DNA from 4 places in the Nocardioides sp. dk884 genome. Region 1 is predicted to be linked to each of the others. Evidence: predicted binding sites of a transcription regulator. Region 1 holds the regulator's gene; each other region holds the start of a gene.

Region 1 (7,206 bases):
CGACGAACTCCTCGATGTCGGGGTGGTCCACGTCCAGCACGACCATCTTGGCGGCGCGACGGGTGGCGCCACCGGACTTGATCGTGCCGGCGGAGGCGTCGGCACCGCGCATGAAGGAGACCGGACCGGAGGCGGTGCCACCGGAGGAGCGCAGCAGCTCCTTGGAGGAGCGGATGCGGGAGATGTTGAGGCCGGCACCGGAGCCGCCCTTGAAGATGAACCCCTCCTCCTTGTACCAGTTCAGGATCGAGTCCATGGAGTCGTCGACGGAGAGGATGAAGCAGGCGGAGACCTGCTGGGGCGACTCGGTGCCGACGTTGAACCAGACGGGGCTGTTGAAGGAGAAGTACTGGTGCACGAGCAGCCAGGTGAGCTCGTGCTCGAAGACCTCGGCGTCCGCCGCGCTGGCGAAGTAGCCGTTCTCGAGGCCGGCCTTGGTGTAGGTGTGCACCACCCGGTCGATGAGCTGCTTGAGACCGTTCTCGCGGGAGTCGGTGCCGACGGCGCCACGGAAGTACTTGGTGGTCACGATGGTCGAGGCGTTGACCGACCAGAAGTCGGGGAACTCGACGTCGCGCTGCTCGAAGACGGTCTCACCGGTGCGCCAGTTGGTCTGGACGACGTCGCGACGCTCCCAGTTGATCTCGTCGTAGGGGTGCACCCCCGCGGTGCTGAACACCCGCTCGACCTTCAGGCCCTTCTTCGCGGCCTTGCGCCCCCTGGTTGCGCTGGTGACCGTCTCCGTCATGCCCGTCTCCTCTGATGCGTCGTGGCTCGTGCTGCTGGTGGTGGTGCTCATGCTGTGGTGGTGCTCCGGTCGGTGCTCTCACTGTCGATGGTCTCTCCGAGCACCGACAGTGGCGGGGGAAGCTGGTGGAAGGCCCGGTGCGCAGCTTCCCCACTACGCACCGGGCTGTTCGAGAGGTCAGCCCGATGCGGCGGGCTGGCCGGGACTCCGCTCGGCGCGGAGCGTGGCGATCTCGGCGGCGAAGTCGTCCGCCGACTCGAAGGCGCGATAGACGCTGGCGAAGCGCAGGTAGGCCACCTCGTCGAGCTCGCGCAGCGGGCCGAGGATCGCCAGGCCCACCTCGTGGGCCGGGATCTCCGCCTGACCGGCGAGCCGCAGGGCGTCCTCGACCGCCTGACCGAGGCAGGCGAGCTGGTCCTCGCTCACGGGCCGGCCCTTGCAGGCCTTGCGCACCCCGGACACCGCCTTCTCCCGGGTGAACGGCTCGCTCGCGCCGGAGCGCTTGAGGACCATCAGCTGCATGAGCTCGACGGTCGAGAACCGCTTGGCGCAGGACCCGCAGGTGCGGCGTCGCCGGATCGAGCCCCCGTCGTCCGCGACCCGGGAGTCGATCACCCGGGTGTCGGTGTTCCGGCAGTAGGGACAGTGCATCCGGGGCTCCTCTCAGGCGCGCCACAACAGCCCGGGGCGGAAGTGCCTCAGGGTGTGGATAACGGGGGGTCTGCTGTGTAGAACTCACTCACATCTGTGAGTCTTGCGCCGCTGAGCTGTGCACTAGATGTGGATAACTACAGCGCTGTAAGTACTAGATGTAGGGGTAACCGTACGCGTGCGGCGGATCCTCTGCAAGCCCGCGCGACACGATCGAGGCCCCCGGTACGGACCGCCTTCGAAACCGCAGGTCAGAGCCCTGCCAGCCTTCGCCGGACGCCGGCGCGACACCGCAAGCGGCACGGATCAGGCGCGAATCGGACGCCGCACGGACGTGGCTCAAAAGGGGCGGGGTCGACGTGCGGGTCGCCGAGCGCCCGGGCGCGCGATCAGCGACAATGACCCCGTGGCAAGCAAGGGCAAGCGGGCGGGTTCGAGGCGGGGCACCAAGAAGACTCCGACGGTGCAGCCACGCCTGCTCGCCCTGGCCGGAGGCGTGACGCTGGCCGTCATCGCCTGGGGATACCTCGTCTACGCCGCGATCGACTTCGGTGCCAGCGCGCGCGGCGGCGACTCCGGAGGCTGGTGGCTCCTGGCGCTCGCCTCGACCGGCGCCGTGGCCTGCCTGTTTGTGGCCCTCATGCTCATCGCACGCCTGCTGCGCGAGCTCTGCCTCACCTCCGGCCCCTCCTCGTCGCCCGATCCCGCAGCCGCCCCGACGCAGGACCCCGTCGCCGCGAGCACCCCGGCGACACGCACGACGGTGCCAGGCGGACGACGCGCGGCCCGCTGAACGACCTCGACCTCGAGGAACGACCAGGGGGCGGAGCCATCAGGCTCCGCCCCCTGTCTTCCCCTGCTCGCCGGTCGGGGTCGAGGCGACCGGCGATGTCTGGCGTGCCTCAGCTGGTGGGCACCGCGAGGCGCTGACCGGCGACGAGCATCGTGGAGTCGAGGGCGTTGAGCCGCTCGATGTGGCGCATCTCCTCGCGCACGTCACCGTCGTCGCTGAGCTCGGCGGCGATGTCCCACAGGGTCTGACCGGTGCCGACCGTGATGATCTCCGTGGGCTCCGCCGAGCCCCTCTCCGCCGTCGCCATCGAGCCGCCGGCGAGGGCGAACCCGACGCCCAGCAGGACCGCCACGCAGAACAGGAAGACCACCACGCGGCCTCGGCGGGTCAGCCGCACGGACCGGCCGGTCGCCGGACGAGAGGTGATGATCATGGTCGTGGGGTTCAGCGTGCTCATCGTGGCTCCTGGGGAAGTGGTGTCAGCCTCGGATCGCGGCGTCGAGAAGATGTCTAACGCCCGCCACCGACAGTCCCGCCGAAACGGGACCGGATCGACGTTCGACCAGACGTTCGATCGAACACATGTACGACGCTAGAGCAGGTGTTCGAGGAACGCAAGCATCTGGGCGAACGAATGTTCGACGCATCGCCCGTCTCGGCCGCGCAGGCAGGCCCGCGACACGCACTTCGAACAGATGTTTGAACTCTGGGGGTGGATGTCGCTACGGTGGCCCTCACGCCACCGGACCCGGGACGACGCCCGATCCGCCGGAGGCGCGGACAACCCGGACGACGACCCGAGGGAAGGCACAGATGGCCAAGAAGAAGAGCGACGGGGTCGCTGAGCTCCCCGACGGTCCTGCTGACGCGACCGGACTCACCCCGCGCCAGGTGCGGGTGCTCACCCACATCACCGACTGCATCGAGAAGCGCGGCTACCCGCCGAGCATGCGCGAGATCGGTCAGGCCGTCGGCCTGACCAGCTCCTCGAGCGTGGCGCACCAGCTGAAGGTCCTCGAGCAGAAGGGCTTCATCAAGCGCGACCCGCACCGTCCGCGTGCCCTGGAGGTGTTCCTGCCCGAGGTGATGGCCGCCCGCAAGGCCATGTCCTCGGGCGAGGGCTCCTCGGTTGACGAGACCGGCATCGGCGACAGCGTGCCGGCCCCCTCCTACGTGCCGGTGGTGGGCCGTATCGCCGCAGGCGGGCCGATCCTCGCCGAGGAGCGGGTCGAGGACGTCTTCCCGCTCCCACGTCAGCTGGTCGGTGACGGACAGCTGTTCCTGCTCGAGGTCTCCGGTGACTCGATGATCGACGCGGCGGTGTGCAACGGCGACTACGTGGTGATCCGCCAGCAGCAGACCGCCAACAACGGCGACATGGTGGCCGCTCTGATCGAGGGCGAGGCCACCGTGAAGACCTTCCAGCGCAAGGACGGCAAGGTCTGGCTGCTCCCCCACAACGACGCCTACGAGCCCATCGACGGCACCCACGCCTCGATCCTGGGCAAGGTCACCGCGGTCCTGCGCCGGGTCTGAGGTCCCTCGCGCCGGGTCCGTGGCGAGTCCGAGCCGGGCCGGCACGGGGTGACAGGATCACCTCGTGCCAGCCCCTCGCGCCGCCCGGCGGCGCCCGTCCTCGCCCGGCCCCTGCCGAGCACGCGCCCTGGGCCTTCCAGCGCTCTGCCTCGCCGTCCTCACCGCCCTCGCCCCGACCCCGGCACACGCCGATCCCGGCCCGCCTCGCTCGGCTGGCCCCTCGGCTGGCCCCGCGACCGGCTCGGCGACGACCCCGCTGAGCGTGCCCACCGAGGCGGTGCCGCTGCGCCGGGCCCGGGCCGCCCTGGCCGGGGCACGCCGCGCGCTGGCCCCCGAGTCCAGCGGCCTGCGCGCTGGCGACGCCACGATCGCCCTGCGGGACCTGGCACTCACCCTGGATGCCCTGCCGGCCGGCGAGCGCGCCGCAGCGCGACGCCTGCTCGCCCGACCCACCGACGGCCGCGCGGATCCCGCCGGTCACGGGTGGGGCCCTCGCGCCGCACCGCGGGTGCGCTGCACCGCGGTCCTCTGCGTGCACTGGGCGTCGAACCCGGCGAGCGCGGACAGCCCCGACCTCGCCGACCTCTCCGGCAACGGGGTGCCCGACCAGGTCGACCTGGTGCTGGACACCCTCGTCTCGGTGCACGCGCGCCTGCGGTCGGCGGGATACCGGGCGCCGCTCGGCGACGGCCCGCTCGGCGGTGACGCCCGCACGGACATCTACCTTGCCGACATCGGCGACCAGGGGCTGTACGGCTACTGCGCGAGCGACGCTCCTGTCCCGGTCATCGGCGCCAACGCCCGTGCGGCCTACTGCGTGCTCGACGACGACTACGACGGCACGCAGTTCCCGGGCAACACGCCGCTGGAGAACCTCCAGGTGACAGCGGCCCACGAGTACTTCCACGCCGTGCAGTTCGCCTACGACGCCACCCAGGACGCCTGGCTCATGGAGGCCACCGCCGCCTGGGTCGAGGACGAGCTGTTCGACGACGTCGACGACAACCGCCAGTACCTGCACCGCAGCCCGCTGCGCCAGCCGAGGCGTTCCCTGGACGACCGCGGCCGGGCGGACCGCGCCGACGCGCTGCGGGTCTACGGGAGCTGGATCTTCTTCCGTTGGCTCGGCGAGCGGCTGCCGACCGCGCAGGGGGGTCTGGCGACAGTGGTCCGCGACATCTGGGAGGCCGCGGACTCCACAGGGCCGCACGTCCAGGACCACTCCCTGGCCGCGATCAGCACCGTGCTGCGCGCCCGCGGGACGACCCTGCCCGCGGCGCTGGCGGGCTTCGCCGCCGACAACCTCGCCCCCGCGGCGTCGTACGACGAGGGGCGGGGCTACCCCGCGGCCCGGCCGGTCGCGGCGCTGGGCGTCGGCCGGGCCGCCGTCCGGCACCGGGTGCGCCTGGACCACCTCGCCTCGGCCAGTGTCCGGCTCACCCCGGCCACCACGCTGCGCGGGCGCGGATGGCGGCTGCGACTTCGCCTGGACCTGCCGCCACGAGCCAGCGCGCCGGCGGCCGTGGTGACCACGCTCGCCGCCGACGGCACCCGCACCCGGCACCGCGTCGCCCTGGACCGCACCGGCGCAGGACGGATCGCCGTCCCGTTGGCGGGGGTGCGCCACGTCGACGTCACGCTGGTCAACGCCAGCACCCGGCTCACCTGCTGGCGTGGCAGCCGCTTCTCCTGCGCGGGCACACCGACCGACGATGCTCGGCGCTTCTCCCTGGTCGCTCGCGCGGTGCGTTGAGCCGACCGCCGACCGGCGACCGACGGTCGACGGCGAGCCTCAGGCGGTCGGCTTGCCGGCGAGCCGGGCCAGCGCCTGGCGCACGATCCCGGGATCGGTGGTCGTCCACATCGACGGCAGGCTGGCCTTGAGGAAGCCGCCGTAGCGGGCGGTCGCCAGTCGGGGGTCGAGGACCGCGACCACACCGCGGTCGGAGGTGGTGCGGATCAGGCGTCCGGCGCCCTGGGCCATCAGCAGCGCGGCGTGGGTGGCGGCGACCTGCATGAAGCCGTTGCCGCCGGCCTTGTCGGCCGCCTTCTGCCGCGCCGACATCAGCGGGTCGTCGGGTCGCGGGAACGGGATCCGGTCGATCAGCACCAGCTGGCAGGTCTCGCCCGGGACGTCGAGGCCCTGCCAGAGCGTCAGCGTGCCGAACAGGCAGGTGTGCGGGTCGGCGACGAACTGCTTGGCCAGCTCGGGCAGCTGGGCGTCGCCCTGCGCGAGCGTGGTGAGGTGCGGCAGCCGCTTGCGGACCTCCTCGGCCGCGGCCTCGGCCGCGCGGCGCGAGGAGAACAGGCCGAGCGCCCGGCCGTCGGCGGCGTCGATGAGCTCCACGATCTCGTCGAGCTGGGCCTTGACCAGCCCGTCGCGCCCCGGCGGCGGGAGGTGGCGGGCGACGTAGAGGATGCCCTGCTGGCCATAGTCGAACGGCGACCCGACGTCGAGACCCCGCCAGGGCTGGCCCTCCCCCGGTGCGGCCGCGGTCGGCGAGCCGTCGATGATCCGCTCGGACGGCTTGAGCCCGACGCTCGTCGCCACCGAGCTGAAGTCGCCACCCAGCATCAGCGTGGCGGAGGTGAACACGACGGTCTTCTCGTTGAGCAGCTTGTCGCGCATCTGGCCCCAGACCTGCAGCGGCGCCACGCACAGGCGCGGGGGCATCCGCTCGGAGCCCTCGGTCATCCACAGCACGTCGGAGTCGAGCTCGGCGGCCATCCGCTCCGCGGTCGTGAAGACCTCCTGCAGGGTGCCGCGGGCTTGGGTGCGGCCGGCGTCGGCCTCCCCGTCGCGGTCCTTGTCCTTGGGGAACGCCGAGATCGCCGCACGCGCGCTGTCGCGGACCAGCACGAGCGCGTCGCCGAGGTCGAGCGGGAGCTGCTCGAGGCGACCCGGCCGGGCCTCGCCCATCGCGGCGCGCAGCGCGTCGGCGGCGTCGGAGAGGTCGTCGGCCTCGCTGCCGTCGACGTAGCGCTGCGCGCGCCGGGCGGCCCGCTCCACCTCGGCGGCCCACAGCTCGTCGGTGGCGGCCTGGGTGACCCGCTGGGTCAGCTCGTGGGCCTCGTCGATCACCACGACGTTGTAGTCGGGGATCATCGGGACGCCCTCGACCGCGTCGATGGCCAGCAGCGAGTGGTTGGTGATGATCAGGTGGGACTTCTGGGCCTTCTCCTTGGCCAGCTCGGCGAAGCACTCCTGGCCGAACGGGCACTTGGCGGCGCCGAGGCACTCACGGTGGCTGACGCTGACCTGGCGCCACTCCTTGTCGGTGTGGCGCGGGGCGTTGTCGCGCTCGCCGCTGCCGCCGTCCTCGGCCTCCTTGTCGGCCCAGGCGCGCAGCTCGAGCACCTTGGCGCCCATCGAGCCCTCCGGCAGCTGCACCAGCGCGCCCTGGTCGTCCGGCACGCCCTCGCGGACCCGGTGGAGGCAGGCGTAGTTGGAACGGCCCTTGAGCACGGCGTACGACGT
Region 2 (7,206 bases), 1.2 Mb from region 1:
CCACGAACCACGGCGCGGCCTCGGTGTTCGTGCGGCTCAGCGCGGCCTCGTAGGCGAGGCGGTACTCACCCCACCGGGCTCGGTCGTCGATGTCGTCGGGGCTGAACTTCCAGTGCTTGGCGGGGTCGTCGAGCCGCGCCAGCAGCCGGGTCAGCTGCTCGTGCGGACTGATGTGCAGCAGACACTTCACGATCGTGACGCCGCCGTCGGCGAGCTCGGCCTCGAAGGCGTTGATCGCCTCGAGGCGACGCTCGATCTCCGCCGGCTCCGCCAGGCGGCGCACCCGCGCGACGAGCACATCCTCGTAGTGGGAGCGGTCGAAGACCCCGAGGTCACCGGCCGGGGGCAGCACCTGGCGCACCCGCCACAGGAAGTCGTGCTCGAGCTCCTCCGCGGTGGGCGCCCGGAAGGACACGGTGCGCACCCCCTGGGGGTCCACCAGGCCGACGGTCTTGCGGACCGTGCCGCCCTTGCCGGAGGTGTCCATGCCCTGGAGCACCAACAGCAGCCGCCGTCGTCCGCCCACCCGGCCGTGGGCGAAGAGCCGCTCCTGCAGATCGGTGAGCTCGCGTCCGAGGTGCTCGAGCGCGGCCTGCCCGGCGGCCTTGTCCCCGTCGAAGCCCGGCGTCGTGCCGGGGTCGAAGGCCTTCAGGTCCACGGGACCGGGCGCCAGCCGGGTCGGGTGCGCGATCGCCATGGCTCGATCCTCGCGGGCGGTGTCAACCCCCGCCGCCCTGGCCGAGGTCGGGCCGCGGGCCTGCTGTCAGTGGGCGAGGCCGCCGCGGCGGTCGACGAGCGGCGGCTCGCTCGACCAGGGGAAGTTGATCCACTTCTCGGTGCGGCGCCAGGCGTAGTCGGGCTTCACGACCGACCACGGCTTCTCGTAGATGACCGCGGTGCGGGCCTCGGCGACGTGGTCGCCGCAGAACTCGCGCACCACCTGGAGGGTGCGTCCGCTGTCGGCGACGTCGTCGGCGACCAGGACCCGCAGCCCGGACAGGTCGACCGCCGCCGGGGTCGGCGGCAGCATCATCGGCACCTCGAGGCGCTGGTCGACGCCGGTGTAGAACTCCACGTTGACCGCTGACAGGTTCTTCACGTCCAGCGCGTAGCCCAGACCCATGCCGAGGCCGAGTCCCCCGCGGGCGATGGCGAGCACCAGGTCGGGCTGGTAGCCGGAGTCGACGACCTGCTGGGCCAGGTCGCGAACGGCCACGCCGAACAGCTCGTAGGTCAGGATCTCGCGCTCTTCATCGGCCACCGCAGCATTCTGCCCCCGCCCGGCGCACCGATGTCGAGAGACCCTGGCTCAGTCGAGCTCGATGTCGGGCTCGTCACGGCCCGCCTGGGCCAGCTCGTCGCGGACCACGGAGAACGCCAGGCCGGAGGAGTAGCCCTTGCGGGCCAGCATCCCGACCAGGCGCCGGGTCGCGGTCTGGTCGTCGACGCGCGACAGCGAGCGGAGCTTCTTGCGGACCAGGCGGCGGGCCGCCTCCTCCTCGTCGGCGGGGTCGATCTCGTCGAGCGCGTCGCGGGCGACCTCGTCGTCGATGCCCTTGCGGCGCAGCTCCTGGGCCAGTGCCCGGCGGGCCAGGCCCTTGCCGGGCTGCCGGCTGGCGATCCAAGCGCGCGCGAACGCCTCGTCGTCGACCAGCCCGACCTCCTCGAAGCGGTCGAGCAGCTGGGTGGCGATCTCGGGCGGTACGTCCTTGCCGGCGAGCTTGTCGGCGAGCTCCTTGCGGCTGCGCGCCTGACCGGTCAGCTGGTCGAGCAGGATCTTGCGCGCGACGGCCTCCGGGTCGGCGGGCGGTCCGAGGGCGGCGACGTCATCGGGGGGCGGCGCCTGGCGCGTACGCCGGCCCCGGCCTCCCGTCGTACGACGGGTGCCGCGCGCGCCACCCCGGCGACCGGCAGGGCGCTCCTCTGCGCCGGTGTCGCCAGGGTCGCCGGCCGGTGCCGACGGCGGAGCGGACGCACGCTGGGTCCATGCGTCCACACCCGCCGAGACGTCACCGAGCCACGACGGCGGTGGCCGGTCCTCCCTCACGTGGGGCTCCCTCAGAAGTCGTCGACGCCGACCGGCTCGGCCGCCACGGGCGCCTCGGCCTCGACGCTCGGGATGACGCCGAGCTTCTCGAGGATGCGCTTCTCGAGCTCGTTGGCCAGGTCGGGGTTGTCCTGGAGGAACTTGCGGGAGTTCTCCTTGCCCTGGCCGAGCTGGTCGCCGTCGTAGGTGTACCAGGCGCCGGCCTTGCGGACCAGGCCCGCCTCGACACCGACGTCGATCAGGCCGCCCTCGCGGCTGATGCCCTTGCCGTACATGATGTCGAACTCGGCCTGCTTGAACGGCGGGGCGACCTTGTTCTTGACCACCTTGACGCGGGTGCGGTTGCCGACCATGTCGGTGCCGTTCTTCAGCGTCTCGATGCGGCGCACGTCGAGGCGCACCGAGGAGTAGAACTTCAGCGCGCGACCACCGGTGGTGGTCTCGGGCGAGCCGAACATCACGCCGATCTTCTCGCGCAGCTGGTTGATGAAGATCGCGGTGGTGCCGGAGTTGTTGAGCGCACCGGTCATCTTGCGCAGCGCCTGCGACATCAGGCGGGCCTGCAGACCGACGTGACTGTCGCCCATCTCGCCCTCGATCTCGGCGCGCGGCACGAGCGCGGCCACCGAGTCGATGACGATGAGCGAGAGCGCACCGGAGCGGACCAGCATGTCGGCGATCTCCAGGGCCTGCTCACCGGAGTCCGGCTGGGAGACCAGCAGGGCGTCGGTGTCGACGCCGAGGGCCTTGGCGTAGTCGGGGTCGAGCGCGTGCTCGGCGTCGATGAAGGCGACGATGCCGCCCGCGGCCTGCGCACTGGCCACGGCGTGCAGGGCGACGGTGGTCTTACCTGACGACTCCGGGCCGTAGATCTCGACCACGCGCCCGCGGGGCAGGCCGCCGAGGCCGAGGGCGACGTCGAGGGCGATCGACCCGGTGGGGATCACCTCGAGCGGCGCACGCGTCTCATCGCCCAGGCGCATGACCGAGCCCTTGCCGAAGGACTTCTCGATATTGGCGAGCGCGGCATCCAGGGCCTTCTCGCGGTCTCCACCAGCCATGTCAATCCCCATCTAATTCGTCGGTGTGTCAGGTACGTCTTCGACGCTAGAGCGAGCCACCGACAAAGCCTGATCAGCTCGTCGCGACTGTGGACGACCTCGCCCGGCGTCGTACCTGTGCACACACCCTAGCCCGAACGTCTGTTCGAGATCGACAGGGTGGTGCGGCGTGTCGCGATCGGCCGCGGGCCGGGGTGCCTCTCAGCGCTCGCGGGCGGGCAGCTCGAGCGCCTGCCACACCGCGGCCCAGACCTGCTTGGGCGACTCGCCGGCGGCGAGCGCCTCGCTGGCCGTGCGTCCGCCGAGCTCGGCCATCACGAACTGATCGGCCCACACCCGGCAGTAGCCGGCCCCGAGGGCCTGCTCCATGCGCGCCCAGAACTCCGTGTGCCTCATGGGTTCACCGTAGAACAGCCCCCGTGCGCTCCCCCAGACCCGGGTGCGTCGGGCTCACGGCAGCAGCAGCCGGTCCAGGCGGCGGCGTACGACGAGGAGGCCGGCCAGGCCCATCACCAGCAGGTAGACGACCGAGACCACGGAGGCGGAGGTCACCGAGCCGGTGACCAGCTCGCGGCACAGCACGACCCCGCGGTAGAGCGGGGTCGCCTCGACGAGCCAGCGCGCCCACGGGTCGAGCGCGGTGATCGGGAAGAAGGTCGCGGAGAACAAGAACAGCGGCAGCTGCACCAGGGTGATCTTCTCGAAGTCCTGCCAGGAGGTGAGGTAGGTCGTGAACGCCATGCACACCGCGCTGAAGGCGAAGCCGATCAGCAGCGTGGCCGGCAGCGCCAGCAGGGCCCACCAGGAGTGCACCAGCCCCATCCCCGTCATCACGAGGAGGAACGCCGCGGAGTAGCTGGCGCCGCGCAGCTGGCCCCAGGTGATCTCACCGCGCGCGATGTCGGCGCTGGTCAGCGGCGTGGCCAGCATCTGGTCGTAGAGCTTCTGGTAGCGCAGCTTGAAGAACACGTTGAACGTCGAGTCCATCAGCGCGCCGTTCATCGCCGAGACGGCGAGCATCGCCGGCGCGACGAACTCGGCGTACGGGATCGGCTCGCCGTTGAACTCGAAGGTGTCGATCAGCTGGCCCACGCCGATGCCGATCGAGAGCAGGTAGAGGAACGGCTCGAGGAAGCCGGTGAGGTAGAGCTTCCAGGCCTTCTTGTAGGTCAGGTAGTTGCGCAGGACGAGCACCCCGACCGCCTGCACCGGCCCGAGCGGGGCGGGCTCGGGGCGCGCCCCGCCGAGCGTGCTCACGAGACCATCCGTCGTCGCAGCCCGGACACCGACCAGAACCAGCCCAGGACGCAGAGCGCCACGAGCACCAGCACGTTGACCCCCGCCAGCCACCAGGTGACGTGGTCGAGGGCGAACATCCGCGACAGGCTCACGCCCTGCCACAGCGGGGTGAGCCGGGCGACCCAGGCGCCGACGTCGCCGAGGTTGGCGACCGGGAAGAACGCGCCGGAGAACAGGAACAGCGGGAAGACGCCGAGACGGAACATCACCCCGAAGCCCTCCTCGCTGCGCAGCCGCGCGCTCACGCCGTAGACGAGGGTCGCGAAGCACATGCCGACCAGCACCTGGGCGAGGAACGCCAGGACCGCGCCCCACCAGGTGGCGAACACCCCGAACGGCGCCATCACGAGGTTGTAGACCGCGCACGTGACGGCCAGGCGCACCGCGACGAAGCCGAGATGGGCGGCCACCACGTGGTGGACCTGCAGCGGGGTGGCGAGCATCGAGTCGTAGACCTTCTGCCACTTGATCATGCCCATCACCGGGTAGGTGGTCTCGCTGACCGCCGTCTGCATGGCGTGGGCGGCGATCAGGCCGGGGACCACGAAGGCGAGGTAGGAGTCCGCGCCCTCGAGGGTGTCGGGGTCGCCCTCGATGAAGCCGCCGAGCACGACGCCCATCGCCACGACGTAGAGGAGCGGGGAGAGGAAGGAGGAGACCACCGAGCCCTTCCAGGTGCGCCGGACCACGACCAGCCAGTAGTCCACCTGCCGACGGACGCCCTCGCCGAGGGTGAGGTCACCGCCGCTCATCAGTCCACCAGGGTGCGGCCGGTGAGGCGCAGGAACACGTCCTCGAGGCTGGAGCGACGGACCAGGGTGGCCACCGGGCGCAGGCCGCGCTCGTGGACCTTGGCGACGACCTCCTCGCCGTCGTCGCTGTAGACCAGCAGCCGGTCGGGAAGCACCTCGACCCGCTCGCCCAGGTCGGCGACCTTCTCGGCCAGCGCGTCGTGGGTCTGGCCCGCGTCGGCGACGCCGAAGCGCAGCTCGGCGACCTCGCGGCTGGAGTAGGTGCGGATCAGCGCCAGCGGGGAGTCCTGGGCCACGATCACCCCCTTGTCCATCACCACCAGCCGGTCGCAGAGCTGCTCGGCCTCGTCCATGTAGTGCGTGGTGATCACCAGCGTCACCCCCGCCTGCTTGAGCCGGAACAGCCGGTCCCACAGCACGTGGCGTGCCTGCGGGTCCAGGCCGGTGGTCGGCTCGTCGAGCAGCAGCAGGTCGGGGCTGTTCACCAGTGAGCGGGCGATCGTCAGGCGCCGCTTCATGCCGCCGGACAGGTCGTCGACCAGGGCATCGGCCTTGTCGGTGAGCTGCACGAACTCGAGCAGCTCCTCGACCCGCTCGCGCACCTCGGCCTTGGGCAGCCCGAAGTAGCGGCCGTAGATGTAGAGGTTCTCGCGCACGTTGAGCTCGGTGTCGAGCGTGTCCTCCTGGGGGCAGACCCCGAGCCGCGCGCGGATCGCCGGGCCATGGGTGGCGGGGTCGAGGCCGAGGATGCGCAGCTCTCCCCCGCTCACCGGGGACACCGCGGCGATCATCCGCATCGTGGAGGACTTCCCGGCGCCGTTCGGCCCGAGGAAGCCGAACGCCTCGCCCCGGCGCACGTCGACGTCCACGCCGCGCACCGCCTCGAAGTCGCCGAAGGACTTGCGCAGGCCCCGGGCACGGATCATCACGTCGGTCTCGGACACGGGGAGCACTGTAGGCGTGACCTCCCCCACATGTGGCTCCGCCCGACCCGACCCGGCCCCGCTGCGGGCCGGGACCGCCACAATGCGAGCGATGACTCCGACCGCGCTCGCCCTCGCGCTCACTGCCGCGCTCGTGCACGCGGTCTGGAACCAGGTGCTGGCCGGGTCCGCCAACCCCGCCGCCCGCTCGGCCGTCGGGATGATCGTGGCGTGCCTCGTGGCGGCTCCGCTCGCGCTGGTCGGGCTGCGCTGGGAGGCCGAGGTGTGGCCGCTGGCCGCTGCATCGGTGGTGTGCGAGCTGGCCTACTTCGTCGCGCTGTCCGCGGCGTACCGGGTGGCGCCGCTGGGGGTCGTCTACCCGGTCGCCCGGGGCAGCGCGCCGGTGCTGGTGCTGCTCATCGGCTGGGTGGTGCTCGGCCAGGCCGTCGCATGGTACGCCGCCGCGGGGGTCGCCCTCGTGGTCGTCGGCGTGCTGCTGGTGGGCGGCCCGCGCCACGGCGTGCGCGTGCGCCATCTGCTGCTGGCCGTGGCCGTGGGCGCGTGCATCGCGGCGTACACCCTGATCGACAGCCTGGCCCTGGAGCACGCCTCGCCGGTGGCGCTGCTCGTGGTGGTGCTGGGGACGACCGCGCTGGTGCAGGCGGGCGCGATCGCGACCCGCACCGGCGTCGGCCCGCTCGTGGGCGCCACGCTGCGCGGCCCCGACGCGTGGCGCACGCTGGTCGCGGGCTTCGGCATCCTCGGCGCCTACGGGCTGGTGCTGGTGGCGCTCCTGCACGCACCCGCTGCCCCGGTCGCGGCGGTGCGCGAGACCAGCGTCGTGATGGTCGTGCTGCTGCTCGCGCTCACCGGTCGCGAGCGGCTGACCACCGTCCGCCTCGGCGGCGCGATCGCGGTGGCCACCGGTGTCGCGCTCGTCGTGCTCTGAGCCCGGGCACCGCTGTCGGTGCCGTGGGAGAGGATGGCGCCATGGCAGCGACACCGACGCCCGACGGCGCCGCCTCCGAGCCCACCGGGGTGGCCGCGCTGGGGCGGTTCCGCCCGGCCACGCGCACCTGGTTCGAGGCAGCGTTCGCCGAGCCCACCCCGGTCCAGGTCGCCGC
Region 3 (7,206 bases), 1.3 Mb from region 1:
GCAGTGCGGTGGCGGCGAGCACGAGGCGGGGCTGGGTGCGAGGGCTCATGGCAGGTGTGACGGCGCCCGCGCGGGTGTGGTTCCGCCTGTCAGAGTGTCGCCATGGCCGACCACGAGAGCGCACCCGCACCCGACCGTCCCGAGCGCGACCTCGACCTGGTGCTGTTCGGCGCCACCGGTTTCACCGGCGAGCTCGCCGCCGACTACCTGGCCCGCAACGCCCCGCACGGCCTGCGCTGGGCGCTCGCCGGACGCAGCGAGGAGCGCCTGGCGGCGGTCCGCGACCGGCTCGCCGCGACCGACGCCGACCTCGGCGAGCTCGAGCTGATCCGCGCCGACGTCACCGACCCCGCGTCGCTCGCGGCCGTCGCGGGCCGGGCGCGGGTCGTGATCACGACGGTCGGGCCCTACCTCACCCACGGCGAGCCGCTGGTCGCGGCGTGCGCGGCCGCCGGCACCGACTACGTCGACCTCACCGGCGAGCCCGAGTTCGTCGACCGGATGTACCTCGCCCACCACGCCACCGCCGAGCGGACCGGCGCCCGGCTCGTGCACGCCTGCGGCTTCGACTCGGTGCCGCACGACCTCGGGGCGCTCTACACGGTCCAGGAGCTGCAGGCAGCCGGCCCGGTGTCGGTGCGCGGCGTCGTACGGGCCGGCGCGACGTTCTCCGGCGGGACCTTCCACTCGGCGCTGACCGCCGTGTCCCGGGCGCGGCAGATGCGGGAGGCGGCCGCGGAGCGTCGCCGGGTCGAGCCCCGTCCCGACGGCCGCTCCTCGCGCGCCGTGGCCGGGCGCCCCCACCGGGACCCGCTGCTCGGCTGGTGGCTGCTGCCGCTGCCCACCATCGACCCGCTCGTGGTCGCGCGCAGCGGGGCCGCGCTCGAGGCGTACGGCCCGAAGTTCACCTACTCCCACTACGCCGGCACCCGGTCCCTGCCGTACGCCGTGGGCGGGGCGCTCGGCGTGGGCGCGCTCGCGCTCGGCGCCCAGGTCGGTCCGCTGCGCCGGGCGATGCTGAGCCGGGTCAAGCAGGGCGAGGGTCCCTCGCCGGAGCGTCGGGAGAAGTCCTGGTTCAGCGTGGACTTCGTCGGCGAGGGCGGCGGACGCACGGTGCGCACCCGGGTCTCGGGCGGCGACCCGGGCTACGACGAGACCGCGAAGATGCTCGCGGAGTCGGCGCTGTGCCTCGCCTTCGACGACAACCCGCACACCGCCGGGCAGGTGACCACCGCGCAGGCAATGGGGGCCAACCTGACCGCGCGGCTGCGGGCGGCGGGGATGCGCTTCGAGACCCTGGACTGAGCGCTCAGGCCCAGATCGCTCAGGCCCAGATCGCTCAGGCCCAGATCGCGCCGGGCCGGCCGCCGTCGACGGTGACCACCGATCCGTTGGCGACCCGGCCGCGCGGCGAGGCGAGGAACGCCACGACATCGGCCACCTCCTCGGCGCTGATCGCGCGGCCGAGGGCGTTGAGGCCGGCGGCCTTCGCGGCGTACTCGGGGTCGTCGGCGTTGCGCTCGGTGACGGTCAGGCCGGGGTGCACGCACACGACGCTGATCCCGTGCGGGCCGAGCTCGTCGGCGAGGTTCTTGCTGAGCGCGACCACGGCGATGTTGCGCACCGACCCGGCGATGGCGCCGGTCGAGCGGGCATTCATGCCGCTGATGTTGACCACCGATCCGCCGCCCGCGGCGAGCAGGTGGGGCAGCGCGGCGCGCACGACGCGCAGATAGCCCAGCGCCTTGGTGTCGACCTGGCGCAGGAAGTCCGCCTCGTCCAGGCCGGCCAGCCCGGTCGGCTGGGCGCCGGTCGCGCGCGGCGCCGCGGCGTTCACCACCACGTCGAGGCGGCCCAGCTGACCGGCCGCGGCGTCCACCGCACGGCGTACCTGCGCGTCGTCGGTGGTGTCGGCGACCACCGTCACCGTCTCCGGCCCGAGCGTCTCGCGCGCCACCGCCAGCGCCTCGGTGTCGCGCCCGAGCAGCGCGACCCGCGCCCCCTCGGCCACGAGAGCCCTGGCGGTGGCCAGGCCGATGCCCCGGTTGCCGCCGGTCACGAGCGCGGCGCTGCCGCGAAGTCCCAGATCCACAGTGATGTCCTCGGTCTCGGTGCACCCGTTGGTCGTCGTACGGCGCGGACGCGCCCGGCCCGAGGCTAGGACGAGGGCGCCGCTCCGGGTGGTGGGGTTCACTCCTCGGATGTGCGGCGGAGCGGCGCGGCGATGGCGCAGCGCCGGCGCGACCTGCGCCGCCACGCGGTCGGGCTGCTTCGTCCGGCCCGGCCCGGTCCTGACATGATGTGACGGTCGTCGTGGGTCCTCAGCGTGAGCGCCCGTGACCAGGCCCCAGTAGCTCAGCGGATAGAGCAGCCGCCTCCTAAGCGAAAGGTCGCAGGTTCGATTCCTGCCTGGGGCACCACCTCGGCCTCGCTACTGTCTGGCCCATGGCGGACCTCTTCGGGCAGGGATCCTTCGGTCTCCGCATGGACTGGGGGCCGGTCGGTGCACGTGCAGCGCGCGCCGACGTGTCGGTCGTGGTCGACGTCCTGAGCTTCTCCACCTCGGTCTGCATCGCTGTCGAGCGCGGCATGCGCGTCTATCCGTACCGCTGGAAGGACGCCGAGGCGGCCGAGTTCGCCCGGGAGAACGCGGCCGTGCTCGCGGTCGGCCGGCTCGAGGCGACGAAGGAGGGTGGGATCCCGGCCCCGTCGCTGTCGCCCGCTGGCCTCCTCGAGTGCGAGGTGGTGCCACGACTCGTCCTGCCCTCGCCGAACGGATCGACGATCGCCGAGGCGCTGCGGGAGACAGGGGCCGAGGTGGTGGCCGGCTGCTTGCGCAACGCCGGGGCGGTCGCTGAGTGGCTGGCGCCGGCTCTGGAGAGGGGGCTGTCGGTCGCGGTCATCGCTGCGGGTGAGCGGTGGAGCAGCGACGACTCGTTGCGGCCCGCGCTGGAGGACCACCTCGGCGCGGGCGCCATCCTCTGGTCGCTGGCGCGGCTGGGCCACGGGGACCTGATGAGCCCGGAGGCCGCAGCGGCGGTGGACCTCTTCGCAGCCGCCCAGGACGATCTCGGGGAACGGATGGCGAGGTGCGTCGGAGGACGGGAGCTCGCGAGCAAGGGCTTCGCGGCAGACGTGAGTGCGGCGGCGGCCCTGAGCGTCTCCGACATTGTCCCGGTGCTGGCGGGCGGTTCGTTCGGCCCCGCCGGGTAGCCGCAAGCGGCTACTGGTCGGGTGGGTGTGCGGTGACGAGGCGGGTGGTGCCGCGTTCCTTGATCAGGTGCAGCCCGTGTGGGGATCGCCAGAGGTACGTCGCGGCGTCGGTCTTGTCGTAGGTCCACGCGGTGTGGGTCTTGGCCCGATGGTGGCGCCGGCAGAGCGGGGCGAGGTTGCAGCTGCACGTCGGGCCGCCGGTGCCGTGGGCGACCACATGGTCGGTGTCGCAACGCCGCGCAGGGCGTTCGCACCACGGGAACGCGCACACCGGCTGGGCCAGACGGGTTTGCTCGGCGAGCCGGTCAGGGATCGCGTAGGCGTCGGTGTGGTGGTGGGCCTCGAGGTCGATCACCGGCTTGACCGTCACCTGGGCGTCGCCGCTGCACCAGTCGCGGACCTGGTCGGTCGACACGATGGACCGGGTCTCCTCGACGTGCGCGATACCTGCCTCATCGCGGGAGATCGCCGCGTGGGAGAGGTGCGCGTGGATGACCGCCTGGCGGGGCTTCACCACCGACGCGGCGCCCTAGCCCGCCTCGGCCCGGAGGTCGAAGGCCAGCTGGCGCCGGGCGAGCTCGCCCACAGCGATGGATCGGCGCACGTCCAACGACTCGGTGGAGCCAAGGGCCGCGAGCTCCTCCGCGCCCTGGCGGACCGCGGCGTCCAGGTCGATCGCGTCGCCGAGGTCGAGAACCCCCTCGACGTGGACGGTGCCGTCGTGGGTGGCCTCGTCGGTGTGGACGTCGAAGCGGCGACCGTCAGCAGCCTCGCGGCGCTGCTTCTCCGCACCCTCGGGATCGAACATCACGCGGGCCTGGTCGACGAGCCGCTCGATCCCGGCCCAGCTGATCTTCCCGACGAACCCGGCCACCTGGCGGTCCACGAACTCCGCGCCGTCCAACGGCAGGGTGGTGGTCAGCTGCGCCAACCGCCGGGCCTTCCAGAGCGGGACCTTGCCGGCCCGGACCAGCTTCCAGGTCTGCTTCAGCCGGTGCGCCAACTCCAGCGCGTCACCGACCAAGGACCGCGCGGAGTCGGTGGACATGCCGATCGCCGCGCCGAACTCCATGGGTGCGAACTCCGCCACCAGCGGCGTCCCCTCGCTGGGCGGCAGCCCGGCGGCGTTGCGCGAACGCCAGCACGGCGGCTGGGGTGTCGCAGTCGGGGAGCTCGTGGTCGGCCATGCCTCATCTTGCTCGAACGCACGTTCGACGACAAGGGTTTCTCCACCGCTGTTTCAGGTTCCTCGGCCGTGGGCTCGACGAGCTCGACCGGTGGGGTGCGCCCGGCGATGGGGTGGCACTCGGTCCCGATCATCGGCAGCGATCTGGAACCTGTTCCACCGCGGTGCGCTAGCGTCCGCGCCATGAGCAGCGAGCAGCAGACGCAGCGCGTCGTGGTGGTCACCGGCGCCGCCTCCGGGGTCGGGTTCGCGACCGCCGAGATGTTCCGTGATGCCGGTGAGATCGTCTTCGGTCTCGACCGCGCCGCGACCGTGCCCGAGGGCGTGACGTACGTCGAGTGCGACGTCTCGAGCAAGGCGGCGGTCGACGCGGCGGTCGCGGTGTGCGGGCAGCACGGCCGTATCGACGTGCTCGCCAACGTGGCCGGCATCGTGCAGTTCGGCCGCTTCGAGCGGATCGACGAGGCCGAGCTGGACCGGGTGCTGGCGGTCAACCTCAAGGGCCCGTTCCTGCTGACCCAGGCGGCGCTGCCGCTGCTGGAGGTCGGTCCCGGCTGTGTGGTCAACGTGGCGTCGGTGGCCGGTCGCGTCCCGCAGCCGTACGCCGCGGCGTACGGTGCCTCGAAGGGCGGGCTGGTCCAGCTGACCAAGAACCTCGCCCTCGAGCTGGCCTCGCGCCGCATCCGCGTCAACGCCGTGTGCCCCGGCACCATCGACACTCCGATGGTGGCCCAGGTGGCCTCGACGTACCCCACCGACCTGGACCCGAAGGTCGCCGAGCGACTGCACATGCAGTTCCCCGGGACGATCTCGCCGCAGGAGGTGGCGGAGTCGATCCGCTACCTGTCCTCGCCGCAGGCCCGATTCGTCACGGGTGAGGTGCTGGCGATCGACGGGTTCATGAGCTGAGCACAGGACAGACGAGCGAGGGAGCAGGTATGGGAGTGCTGGACGGCAAGGTCGCGCTGGTGACCGGCGCCGCGCGTGGCGTGGGTGCGGGGATCGCGCGGGCGTTCGCCAAGGAGGGGGCCCGGGTCGCGGTCCTGGACCTCGACGCCGCAGGCGCCGAGGCGATGGCGGCGGAGCTGGAGCAGCATGCGCCGGCGTTCGGGCTGGGCTGCGACATCCGCGACTCCGGGCAGGTCGACGCCAGTGTGGCCCAGGTGGTGGAGCGCTTCGGCACCGTCGACATCCTGGTCAACAACGCGATGGCCTCGGCCCAGAGCCGCTTCGAGGACGCCACCGACGCCGACATCGACCTCGCGCTCGACACGGGTCCGAAGGCGACGTACTACTTCATGCGCGCCTGCTTCCCGCACCTCAAGGGGACCCTGGAGGAGGGCGGCGGCCGCATCATCAACCTGCGCTCCGCCTCCGACCCGGGCGGTCTCGCGGGCTACGGCGCGTACGTCGCGGCGAAGGCCGGCGTGGGCGGCCTGACTCGGGTCGCGGCGCGGGAGTGGGGGCGCCACGGGATCACTGTGAACAATCTGGCGCCGTTCGTGCTGACCGAGGGCGCGAAGGCCCACTACGACGAGCGTCCCGACGAGCTCAAGGGCGTCCTGCGCCGCCTCTCGCTGCCGCGCGCCGGCGACGCCGAGGCCGACGTCGGGCGGGCGGCGGTCTTCCTCGCCGGGCCGGACGCCGGCTATGTCACCGGCTGCACGATCAACGTCGACGGTGGGGGCACCTTCTTCTCCTAGGGCTGCTCCGGGGCGCCCGTCGTCCCACGCAGCAGCGCCCGACGCCGCGCCGACGAGCCGTGCTGGCTAGCATGGCCGTCGGCCCGGATCGGGCCGCGCCGGTGTAGCTCAGTTGGTAGAGCGCCTCATTTGTAATGAGGATGTCGCGGGTTCGACCCCTGTCACCGGCTCCACAGTCCCGCTCGATGATCCGAGCGGGTGATCCGAGCGGTCCGCTCAGCGGACCCGCTCGACCTCGAACTCCTCGGCCGGATGCGCGATGTGCTCCTGGCCGGCGACGATCTGCAGCTCGCGCTCGCCGCTCTCCAGGGTCGTGCGCAGCACGCCGAAGACCGAGGAGGCGGTGCGGCCCAGGGCCACCGCCGGGTCGCCGGTGGTGTGCAGGTGGGCGGTGAAGAGCGCCGAGGTGATGTCGCCGGAGCCGTTGGCCTTCATCGGGAGGTACGGCGTGCGCACCAGCCAGGCGCCGTCGCCGTTGACCACCATCATCTCGATGGTGTCCTCGGGACGGTCGGACCGCTCGACGCTGGTGATCAGCACCGTGCTCGGGCCCATCGCCCGGGCCGCGTCGGCCGAGGCCAGGATGTCGTCGAGGGTGCGCGGCTCGGTGTCGGTGAGGTAGCCGAGCTCGAACTGGTTGGGCGTGATGATGTCGGCGACCGGCACGACCTTCTCGCGCAGCAGGACTGGGATCGCGGGGTTCACGAAGCAGCCCGAGCGGGCGTTGCCCATCACCGGGTCGCAGGTGTACGTCGCCGCCGGGTTGGCCGCCTTGACCCGCGCCACGGCGTCGATGATCACCTCGCCGATGTCCTCGCCGCCCTGGTAGCCGGACAGGATCGCGTCGACGTCGGGGAACGCGCCGCGCTCCTCCACGCCGATCACGACGTCGCGCACATCGGAGGCCGGGAGCATCGGGCCGCGCCACGCGCCGTACCCGGTGTGGTTGGAGAAGTGCACGGTGTTGACCGCCCACACCTCGTGCCCGAGCCGCTGGAGCGGGAAGACGGCAGCGGAGTTGCCGACGTGGCCGTAGGCGACCGAGGACTGGATGGACAGCAGCTTCATGGCGCCATTGTGTCCCCCGCGACCTACGGATTCTCG
Region 4 (7,206 bases), 1.4 Mb from region 1:
GTAGAGGGTGTAGCGGTCGGCGCGGTGCACGGTGCGCGAGACCTCCACGACCGTCTCCCCGACGAGCGCGCGACGCGCGTGCCGCAGCACCGGGGCGCCGCGGTCGATCTCGAGCAGCGTGGCCTCCTCGGCCTTGGCGAGGTCGGCGGTCACCGAGTCCTCGGCCCAGGTCGGGCGCAGTCCGCGGGCGCCGAGGGCGTCGTACAGGCTGGTGGGCATGCCGGACTGCAGGAACCCGGGCAGCAGCACCTCGTTGAGGTAGGCGTCCTCGATGCACATCGGCGCGCCGTCGGCGCGCCGCAGCCGACGCCAGTGCAGGACGGCGTCGCCCTCGGTGAGGGCGAGCGCGCGGGCGACCCCGGGGCCGGCCTGCTCACGGCGGGCGAGCAGGGTCTGGGACTCCGGCTGCAGGCCCCGGCGGGTCATCTCCTCGGTGTAGCCGAGGATCTGGCTGGCCGCGCGTCGCGGCCGGGCCACGAACGTGCCGCGCCCGGGCACGCGCTCCAGGAGCCCCTCGACCACCAGGGCGTCCATCGCCTGGCGCACGGTCATCCGCGCGACCCCGAAGAGGTGCACCAGCTCGCGCTCCGAGGGGGCCGGGGTGCCGGGTTCGGCCCCGGCGACGAGGGACCTGACGTACTCACGCACCTGCACGTGCTTGAGGCTGCGTCCATCGGTCTGCACGGTGAGCTCCACGGGTCCGACACTAGGGTCCGCTCACGCGGGCCGTCACCTGAATGGACGATTTCATATACGAAATGGCTCAGTCGGTCGCGATCGCTGTCAGTACGTCGAGCCGCGCCGCGCGGCGCGCGGGAAACACGGCGGCGAGCACCCCGACCACGATCGCCAGCGCCAGGAACACCGCGAGCTGCCCGGTCGGCACGCTGATGACCTCCAGGCCCTGGTCGCGCAGCGCGCGCATCAGCGCCACCCCGAAGATCACCCCCAGCACCACCCCGAGCACGGCGCCCAGCAGCGAGATCACCACCGACTCCAAGGTGATCATCCGGCGCAGCTGGGCACGGGAGAGCCCGATCGCACGCAGCAGCCCGATCTCGCGGGTGCGCTCGATGACCGACAAGGCGAGGGTGTTGACGATGCCCAGCACCGCGATCACCAGGGCCAGCCCCAGCAGCGCGAAGATCGTCAGCACCAGGTTGTCGATCGGCTCGCGCTGCTCCGCGGCGAACTCGGCCTGGTCCTTGACGGTCACCGCGGGCTGGTCGGCGACCACGTCGTCCAGCCGGGCCTGCAGCGCGGCGACGTCGGTGCCGGGGGCGCCGAAGACGATCAGCGCGTTGTCGCGGTCCTGGAAGCCGGCCGCGACCAGGTCCTCGACGCTCGTCAGGACGGGGGCGAAGACGACCGGGTTGTCCTCGAAGGTCCCCGCCACCCGCCAGGTGACCGTCCCGGTGGGCACCTGCAGGTCCAGCTCGTCGCCGACGGCGACGCCCTCGTCGTCGGCCCAGGACTCCTGCACCAGCACCGAGCCGGCCCGCAGCGTGGGCTCCCCGTGGGTCACCGCCAGCTCCAGGGAGTCGATCTCCCCGGGGTCGGTCGCCGCCAGCGCGACCTGGGAGCCGTCCCGCAGCCCGGCCCCGAAGCGCTCACGGACCACCCGCCGCACCCCGGGCACCTCGCTCATCTCCTCGGCGACGTCGGGTGAGAACGGCGCCCCGAACAGCCTGCTGACCACGAAGTCGCCGACGAAGCTCTCCTCGATGGCACGGTCGACGCTCGCCTTCGCCGAGTTCCCGATGATCGCCATCGTGCAGGCCAGGGTCAGCCCGATCATCAGCGCCGAGGCGGTCGCGGTCGTACGCCGCGGATTGCGCAGCGCGTTCTGGCCCGCCAACAGCCCGACGAACCCGAAGACCCGGGCCAGGACCGCCCGGGCCAGGTCCAGCAGCGGGCGTCCCAGCACCGGGCTGGCGGCGCTCACCCCGAGCAGCACCGCCAGCACGCCGGCACCCAGCACCCATCCCCGGCGCGGCACGTCCAGCACGCCGTCGAGCGCGCCGAGCCCGGCCACCATCGCCAGCGCCCCCAGCGCGACCAGGGCCAGGCCGAGGGCGAAGCGGCGCCGCAGCGAGGTCTCGGGCAGCGCCACGTCGTCGCGCAGCGCCTGCACCGGCGCGATCCGGCCGGTGCGCCGGGCCGGGAAGTACGCCGCGACCACGGTGACCACGACGCCGACGGCGTACGCCGCCAGCACGGTGCGCGGGGCCAGCACCAGCTCCTGACCGCTGAGGTCGAGCCCGAAGCGGCCCACGACCGCGGCGATCCCGCGCGCCAGGAGCACCCCGAGCCCCAGGCCGAGGGTGGCGCCGACGGCACCGAGGATCAGAGCCTCGAGCAGCACCGAGCGCACCACCTGCCCCCGGCTGGCCCCCAGCGCACGCAGCAGCGCCAGCTCGCGGCTGCGCTGGGCGACCAGGATCGAGAAGGTGTTGACGATCAGGAACGAGCCGACCACCAGCGCGATGCCGGCGAAGATGAGCAGGAAGGTGGTCAGGAACGAGACCGCCTCCAGCAGGTCGCTGGCCGCCGCGTCGGCGGCGTCCTCGCCGGTGACGGCGTCGATCCCGGAGGGCAGCACCTCGTCCGCCTGCTCGGCGAGCTCCTGCTGGGAGACCCCGTCTCGGGCGGTCACCCACACCTCGGTGTAGGCGTCCTGGCCGTCGAGGAAGAGCTGCTGGGCGGTGCGGGTGTCGAACAGCGCGAGCGTGGCGCCGCTGAGCGAGCCGCCCTCGGGGAACCCGGCGATGCCGACCAGCACCGGGTCCATGGTGCTGGTCTCCCCGCCGGTGGTGATCTCCACCCGGTCACCGAGGTCGTAGCCGGCCTTCTCGGCCGTCTGCTCGTCGAGCACCACCTCGTCTTGGCCCCGGGGCTCCTCACCCTCGAGGATCTCCAGCCCCGTGAGCCCGCCGGCCGCAGGCGCGTCGTTCCAGCTGCCGCCGAGCCCGGGCGGGCCGAAGCCGCCCACGAGCTTGCCGTCGGTGCCCACGACGTACACGCCGTCCGCCTCGACCTGGCCGTCGGCCCGGGCCGCGCCGGGCAGCCCGGCCAGCCGGTCGACCACCGCGGCGGGCACCGTGTTGGTGGACAAGAAGCCGTCGGCGGTCTGGGCGCCCTCGGGCTCGACGACCACGTCGCCGACGGTCGCGTCGAAGAGCGCGGTGAAGCTGCGGTTGAGCATGTCGGAGAACATCAGGGTCCCGGCGACGAACGCCACGCCCAGCACGATCGCGAACGTGCTCATCAAGAGGCGCACCTTGCGCGCCAGCAGGCTGCGCAGCGCCGCGCGGATCACGCCGACCCGGCCAGCGCCTCGAGGACCGACTCACGGGTCGGCTGCCGCAGCTCCTCGACCACCCGGCCATCGGCGAGGAACACCACCCGGTCGGTGTACGCCGCGGCGATCGGGTCGTGGGTCACCATCACGATCGTCTGGCCGTCGTCGGCGCTGCTGCGCAGCAGCTGCAGGATCTCCGCGCCCGAGCGGGAGTCGAGGTTGCCGGTGGGCTCGTCGGCGAACACGATCGTCGGGCGGCTCACCAGCGCCCGCGCGACCGCGACGCGCTGCTGCTGGCCGCCGGACAGCTCGTTGGGCCGGTGGCTGAGCCGGTCGCGCAGCCCGACGGTGTCGATGACGTGGTCGAACCACGCGGGGTCCGGGCGCCGCCCCGCGATCGACAGCGGGAGCACGATGTTCTCCCGCGCGTCGAGGGTCGGCACCAGGTTGAAGGACTGGAAGACGAAGCCGATCGAGTCGCGGCGCAGCCGGGTGAGCGCCTTGTCGGGCAACCGGGTCAGGTCCTCCTCGCCGATCAGCACGCTGCCCGAGTCGGGACGGTCCAGCGCCGCGCAGCAGTGCATGAGCGTGGACTTCCCGGACCCGCTGGGCCCCATCACCGCGGTGAACCGACCGGCCTCGATGTCGAGGCTGACGTCGTCGAGGGCACGCACCAGCGCCTGGCCCTCGCCGTAGGTCTTGGTCAGGTGACGCACCCGCGCCGCGGCGGGAAGCTCCGAGGACGCGGTGTGGCTCATGCAGGAACCATTCCGCGTCCGGGACCGCCGCGCCACCCCCTTCTGCCGCCCGCCGCCACGCCGTACCGCCACACCTCGAACAGACGTTCGGTCCGGCGTACGCTGGGTGACATGGACTTCCAGGGATCGCTCTTCGGGGCACCTCCGGCCGGGGTGGGCTCCTTCGACGGCATCGAGCGTCGGGTGCTGGGCCGCGGCGCCTGGATCGACGTGCTCCGCTCGTGGGTGCCGGCCGCCGACGAGGTCTTCGAGACCCTCGTGCGCGACGTGCCCTGGCGTGCCGAGGAGCGTCAGATGTATGACCGGGTGGTGGCCGTGCCACGGCTGCTGCACACCTACCTCGCCGACGACCCGCTCCCCCACCCGGTGCTCGTCGAGGCGCGCGAAGCCCTCAGCGCGCACTACCTCCCCGAGCTCGGCGAGCGGTTCCGCACCGCCGGCTGCTGCTACTACCGCGACGGTCGCGACAGCGTGGCGTGGCACGGCGACAACATCGGGCGCGGACGCACCGCCGACACGATGGTCGCGATCGTCTCGCTGGGCGACCCGCGGCGTCTCGCGCTGCGGCCGCGCGGCGGGGGCGGCGGCTCGCTGTCGGTGGAGCTGGGGCACGGCGACCTGCTGGTGATGGGCGGCAGCTGCCAGCGCACCTGGGAGCACGCCGTCCCCAAGGTCGCCCACGCCGGCCCGCGGATCTCGGTGCAGTACCGCCCGCTCAACGTCTTCTAGCGCCCCTCCCGGTGCCCGCCGAGGGGTCCAGACCGGGCCGGGCTTGCCCCGGTCCGCTTGGCTGGGGCCATGAGCACCACGACCTCCTCGTCCCTGCCCGCCGCCGCGTCCGGCACCTTCGCCCTCGGCGGCGACCTGCCGGTCGTCCGTCTCGGGTACGGCGCGATGCAGCTGACCGGCCCCGGGGTCTGGGGGCCGCCGCGCGACCACGACGAGGCGGTCCGCGTCGTACGCCGGGCCGTCGAGCTCGGCGTCACCTTCATCGACACCGCCGACTCCTACGGGCCGTTCTACTCCGAGGAGATCATCCGCGAGGCGCTGGCGCCGTACCGCGACGACGTCGTGGTGGCGACCAAGGCGGGGCTGCTGCGCACCGGCCCCGACGTGTGGGTGCCGTGCGGGCGCCCGGAGTACCTGCGCCAGCAGTGCGAGACCAGCCTGCGCCGCCTCGGCACCGACCGCATCGACCTGTTCCAGCTGCACCGCATCGACCCGAGCGTCCCGCTCGAGGACCAGGTCGGCGAGCTCCGGGCGCTGCAGGAGGAGGGCAAGGTGCGCCACCTCGGCCTCTCCGAGGTCGGCATCGAGGAGCTCGAGGCCGCGCGCCGGGTGGCGCCGATCGTGTCGGTGCAGAACCTCTACAACCTCGCCCACCGCGACGCCGAGGCCCTGCTGGAGCACTGCACCGAGCAGGGCATCGCCTTCATCCCGTGGTTCCCGCTGGCGACCGGACGGCTCTCCGCCGCGGACAGCCCGCTCGCCGCGGCGGCGCGCGAGCGGGGCGCGACGCCGGCCCAGCTGGCACTGGCCTGGCTGCTGCACCGCTCGCCGGTGATGCTGCCGATCCCGGGCACCTCGCGGGTCGCGCACCTGGAGTCCAACGTGGCCGCGGCCGCCATCGAGCTGAGCGCCGAGGAGCAGGAGCAGCTGGCCGCGCTGGCCTGAGCACTCCGCACGGGATTCCTCGACCCGCTTGCTGGGCACCTGCAGGACATGACCGAGTCCAGCGACATCCCGGCTCCCGAGCAGCAGCCGGCGCCCCCGACGAGCCAGCAGCCGGTTCCGTCCCCGGACGCGACGCCCGGCAAGCGGTCCTCGAAGTCCCCAGGAACCGCCGCGGACCCGTTGCGCGGCTCCAAGACCAGCGGGGTGTGGGCAGCACTGGTCGGGATCGCGGTGCTGTTGATCCTGCTGCTGATCTTCATCGTGCAGAACACCCAGGACGTCCAGGTGACGTTCCTCGGCTGGGAGGGCCGGGCCCCGCTCGCGGTCTCCCTGCTCGCCGCCGCCGTCACCGGCATGGTGATCGCGATCGTCAGCGCCTCCCTGCGCATGCTCCAGGTGCGCCGCCGGATCAAGCGCGAACGCCGCTGACCCCTCGCCGAGTCGGCGCCAATGGTTGCCCGAGTCGGCGCCAATGGCGGAGCTGTCCACAGTCGCCTGGGGAGAACTCCGCCATTGACGCCGACTCGCCGCGCCATTGGCCCCGACTCGGCGTTCAGCCCCGGCGTTCAGCCCCGGCGTTCAGCCCCGGCGGCGGCCCAGCAGCCAGCGGAGCACGAGCAGTACGCCGAGGGCCGCGGCGACCTGCTTGCCGTACGCCTTCACCAGCGCGGGCACGACCGCGGCGCCCAGGTCGAGCGCCCCGTCGTCGATCGGCCCCTTGGCGGGCTCCGGGGTCGCCTGCCGGGTCGGCGCCGGCTCGGTCGGCGGCACCGGGGCGACCGCCCGGTCCGGGGCCGTCTCCCGTGGCGTAGCAGGCGGGACCGCGGTCGCCACAGGCTCCGGCGCCCCAGCCTCCGCCGCAGCCTCCGGCTCCGGCGAGGTCTCCGCGGGACCGGCGAGCCGCTGCTCCAGGCACGCCACGAACTGGCCCAACAGCTTGTCGGAGACGTCCTGCATCACCCCGCGACCGAACTGCGCCGGCTTGCCCGTGACCGCGAGGTCGGTGAGGACCTCCACGTCGGTGGACCCGCCCGCGTCGGACATGGTGACGGTGACCGTGGCGCCGGCGGTGCCGTTGCCCCGCTTGTCCTTGCCCTTGGCCTCGACGACGAAGCGGTGCGCGGCCTCGTCCTTCTCCACGAACGTGCCGGAGCCGTTGTAGACCAGCGCGATCGGGCCGAGCTTGACCTTCACCGAGCCGACGAAGGTGTCGCCCTCGGCCGAGGAGACCGTGGCGCCCGGGAAGCACTCGGCCACCGAGGCGATGTCGTTGAAGTGGCCCCAGGTCTCCTCGACCGAGGTGGGCACGGTGAAGCGGTGGGTGAGGTCCACGGGCTCAGGCCCCCGCCGCGCTCAGCACGGCCCGCCGGGTCAGCACCGTGGCGAGGTGGCGCCGGTAGTCGGCGTCGCCGTTGAGGTCCGAGGGCGGGTTCGCCCCGTCGGCGGCCAGCGCCGCGGCGCGGCGTACCGCCT

The links. The regulator LexA, encoded in region 1, represses DNA repair genes until DNA is damaged. The targets are predictions, from matches to a motif close to TCGAACANNTGTTCGA.
Region 2: the regulator LexA is predicted to act here: its motif matches at 3,242-3,257, upstream of recA (recombinase RecA).
Region 3: the regulator LexA is predicted to act here: its motif matches at 4,413-4,428, upstream of GFH29_RS03225 (DUF222 domain-containing protein).
Region 4: the regulator LexA is predicted to act here: its motif matches at 4,135-4,150, upstream of GFH29_RS03440 (alpha-ketoglutarate-dependent dioxygenase AlkB).

The regions. Positions count from the first base shown of each region.
Region 1 is NZ_CP045649.1:3,598,634-3,605,839, forward strand. Features, by position in the region: gene GFH29_RS17155 (vitamin B12-dependent ribonucleotide reductase) at 1-748, opposite strand, end outside; gene nrdR (transcriptional regulator NrdR) at 926-1,399, opposite strand; gene GFH29_RS17165 (hypothetical protein) at 1,863-2,192, shown strand; gene GFH29_RS17170 (LysM peptidoglycan-binding domain-containing protein) at 2,302-2,649, opposite strand; gene lexA (transcriptional repressor LexA) at 3,006-3,728, shown strand; gene GFH29_RS17180 (MXAN_6640 family putative metalloprotease) at 3,991-5,481, shown strand; gene GFH29_RS17185 (ATP-dependent DNA helicase) at 5,521-7,206, opposite strand, start outside.
Region 2 is NZ_CP045649.1:2,445,863-2,453,068, forward strand. Features, by position in the region: gene GFH29_RS11870 (PPK2 family polyphosphate kinase) at 1-697, opposite strand, end outside; gene GFH29_RS11875 (phosphoribosyltransferase) at 764-1,261, opposite strand; gene GFH29_RS11880 (regulatory protein RecX) at 1,310-2,047, opposite strand; gene recA (recombinase RecA) at 2,059-3,120, opposite strand; gene GFH29_RS11890 (DUF3046 domain-containing protein) at 3,310-3,504, opposite strand; gene GFH29_RS11895 (ABC transporter permease) at 3,559-4,365, opposite strand; gene GFH29_RS11900 (ABC transporter permease) at 4,362-5,159, opposite strand; gene GFH29_RS11905 (ABC transporter ATP-binding protein) at 5,159-6,085, opposite strand; gene GFH29_RS11910 (EamA family transporter) at 6,195-7,031, shown strand; gene GFH29_RS11915 (ATP-dependent helicase) at 7,073-7,206, shown strand, end outside.
Region 3 is NZ_CP045649.1:664,122-671,327, forward strand. Features, by position in the region: gene GFH29_RS03195 (beta-propeller domain-containing protein) at 1-49, opposite strand, end outside; gene GFH29_RS03200 (saccharopine dehydrogenase family protein) at 103-1,305, shown strand; gene GFH29_RS03205 (SDR family NAD(P)-dependent oxidoreductase) at 1,340-2,092, opposite strand; tRNA gene GFH29_RS03210 (tRNA-Arg) at 2,345-2,420, shown strand; gene GFH29_RS03215 (2-phosphosulfolactate phosphatase) at 2,446-3,213, shown strand; gene GFH29_RS03220 (HNH endonuclease signature motif containing protein) at 3,224-3,730, opposite strand; gene GFH29_RS03225 (DUF222 domain-containing protein) at 3,743-4,303, opposite strand; gene GFH29_RS03230 (SDR family NAD(P)-dependent oxidoreductase) at 4,583-5,308, shown strand; gene GFH29_RS03235 (SDR family NAD(P)-dependent oxidoreductase) at 5,338-6,102, shown strand; tRNA gene GFH29_RS03240 (tRNA-Thr) at 6,200-6,275, shown strand; gene pdxY (pyridoxal kinase PdxY) at 6,319-7,170, opposite strand.
Region 4 is NZ_CP045649.1:709,021-716,226, reverse strand. Features, by position in the region: gene GFH29_RS03455 (GntR family transcriptional regulator) at 1-696, opposite strand, end outside; gene GFH29_RS03450 (ABC transporter permease) at 764-3,319, opposite strand; gene GFH29_RS03445 (ABC transporter ATP-binding protein) at 3,316-4,059, opposite strand; gene GFH29_RS03440 (alpha-ketoglutarate-dependent dioxygenase AlkB) at 4,171-4,788, shown strand; gene GFH29_RS03435 (aldo/keto reductase) at 4,858-5,733, shown strand; gene GFH29_RS03430 (LapA family protein) at 5,782-6,162, shown strand; gene GFH29_RS03425 (SRPBCC family protein) at 6,313-7,065, opposite strand; gene GFH29_RS03420 (FAD binding domain-containing protein) at 7,070-7,206, opposite strand, start outside.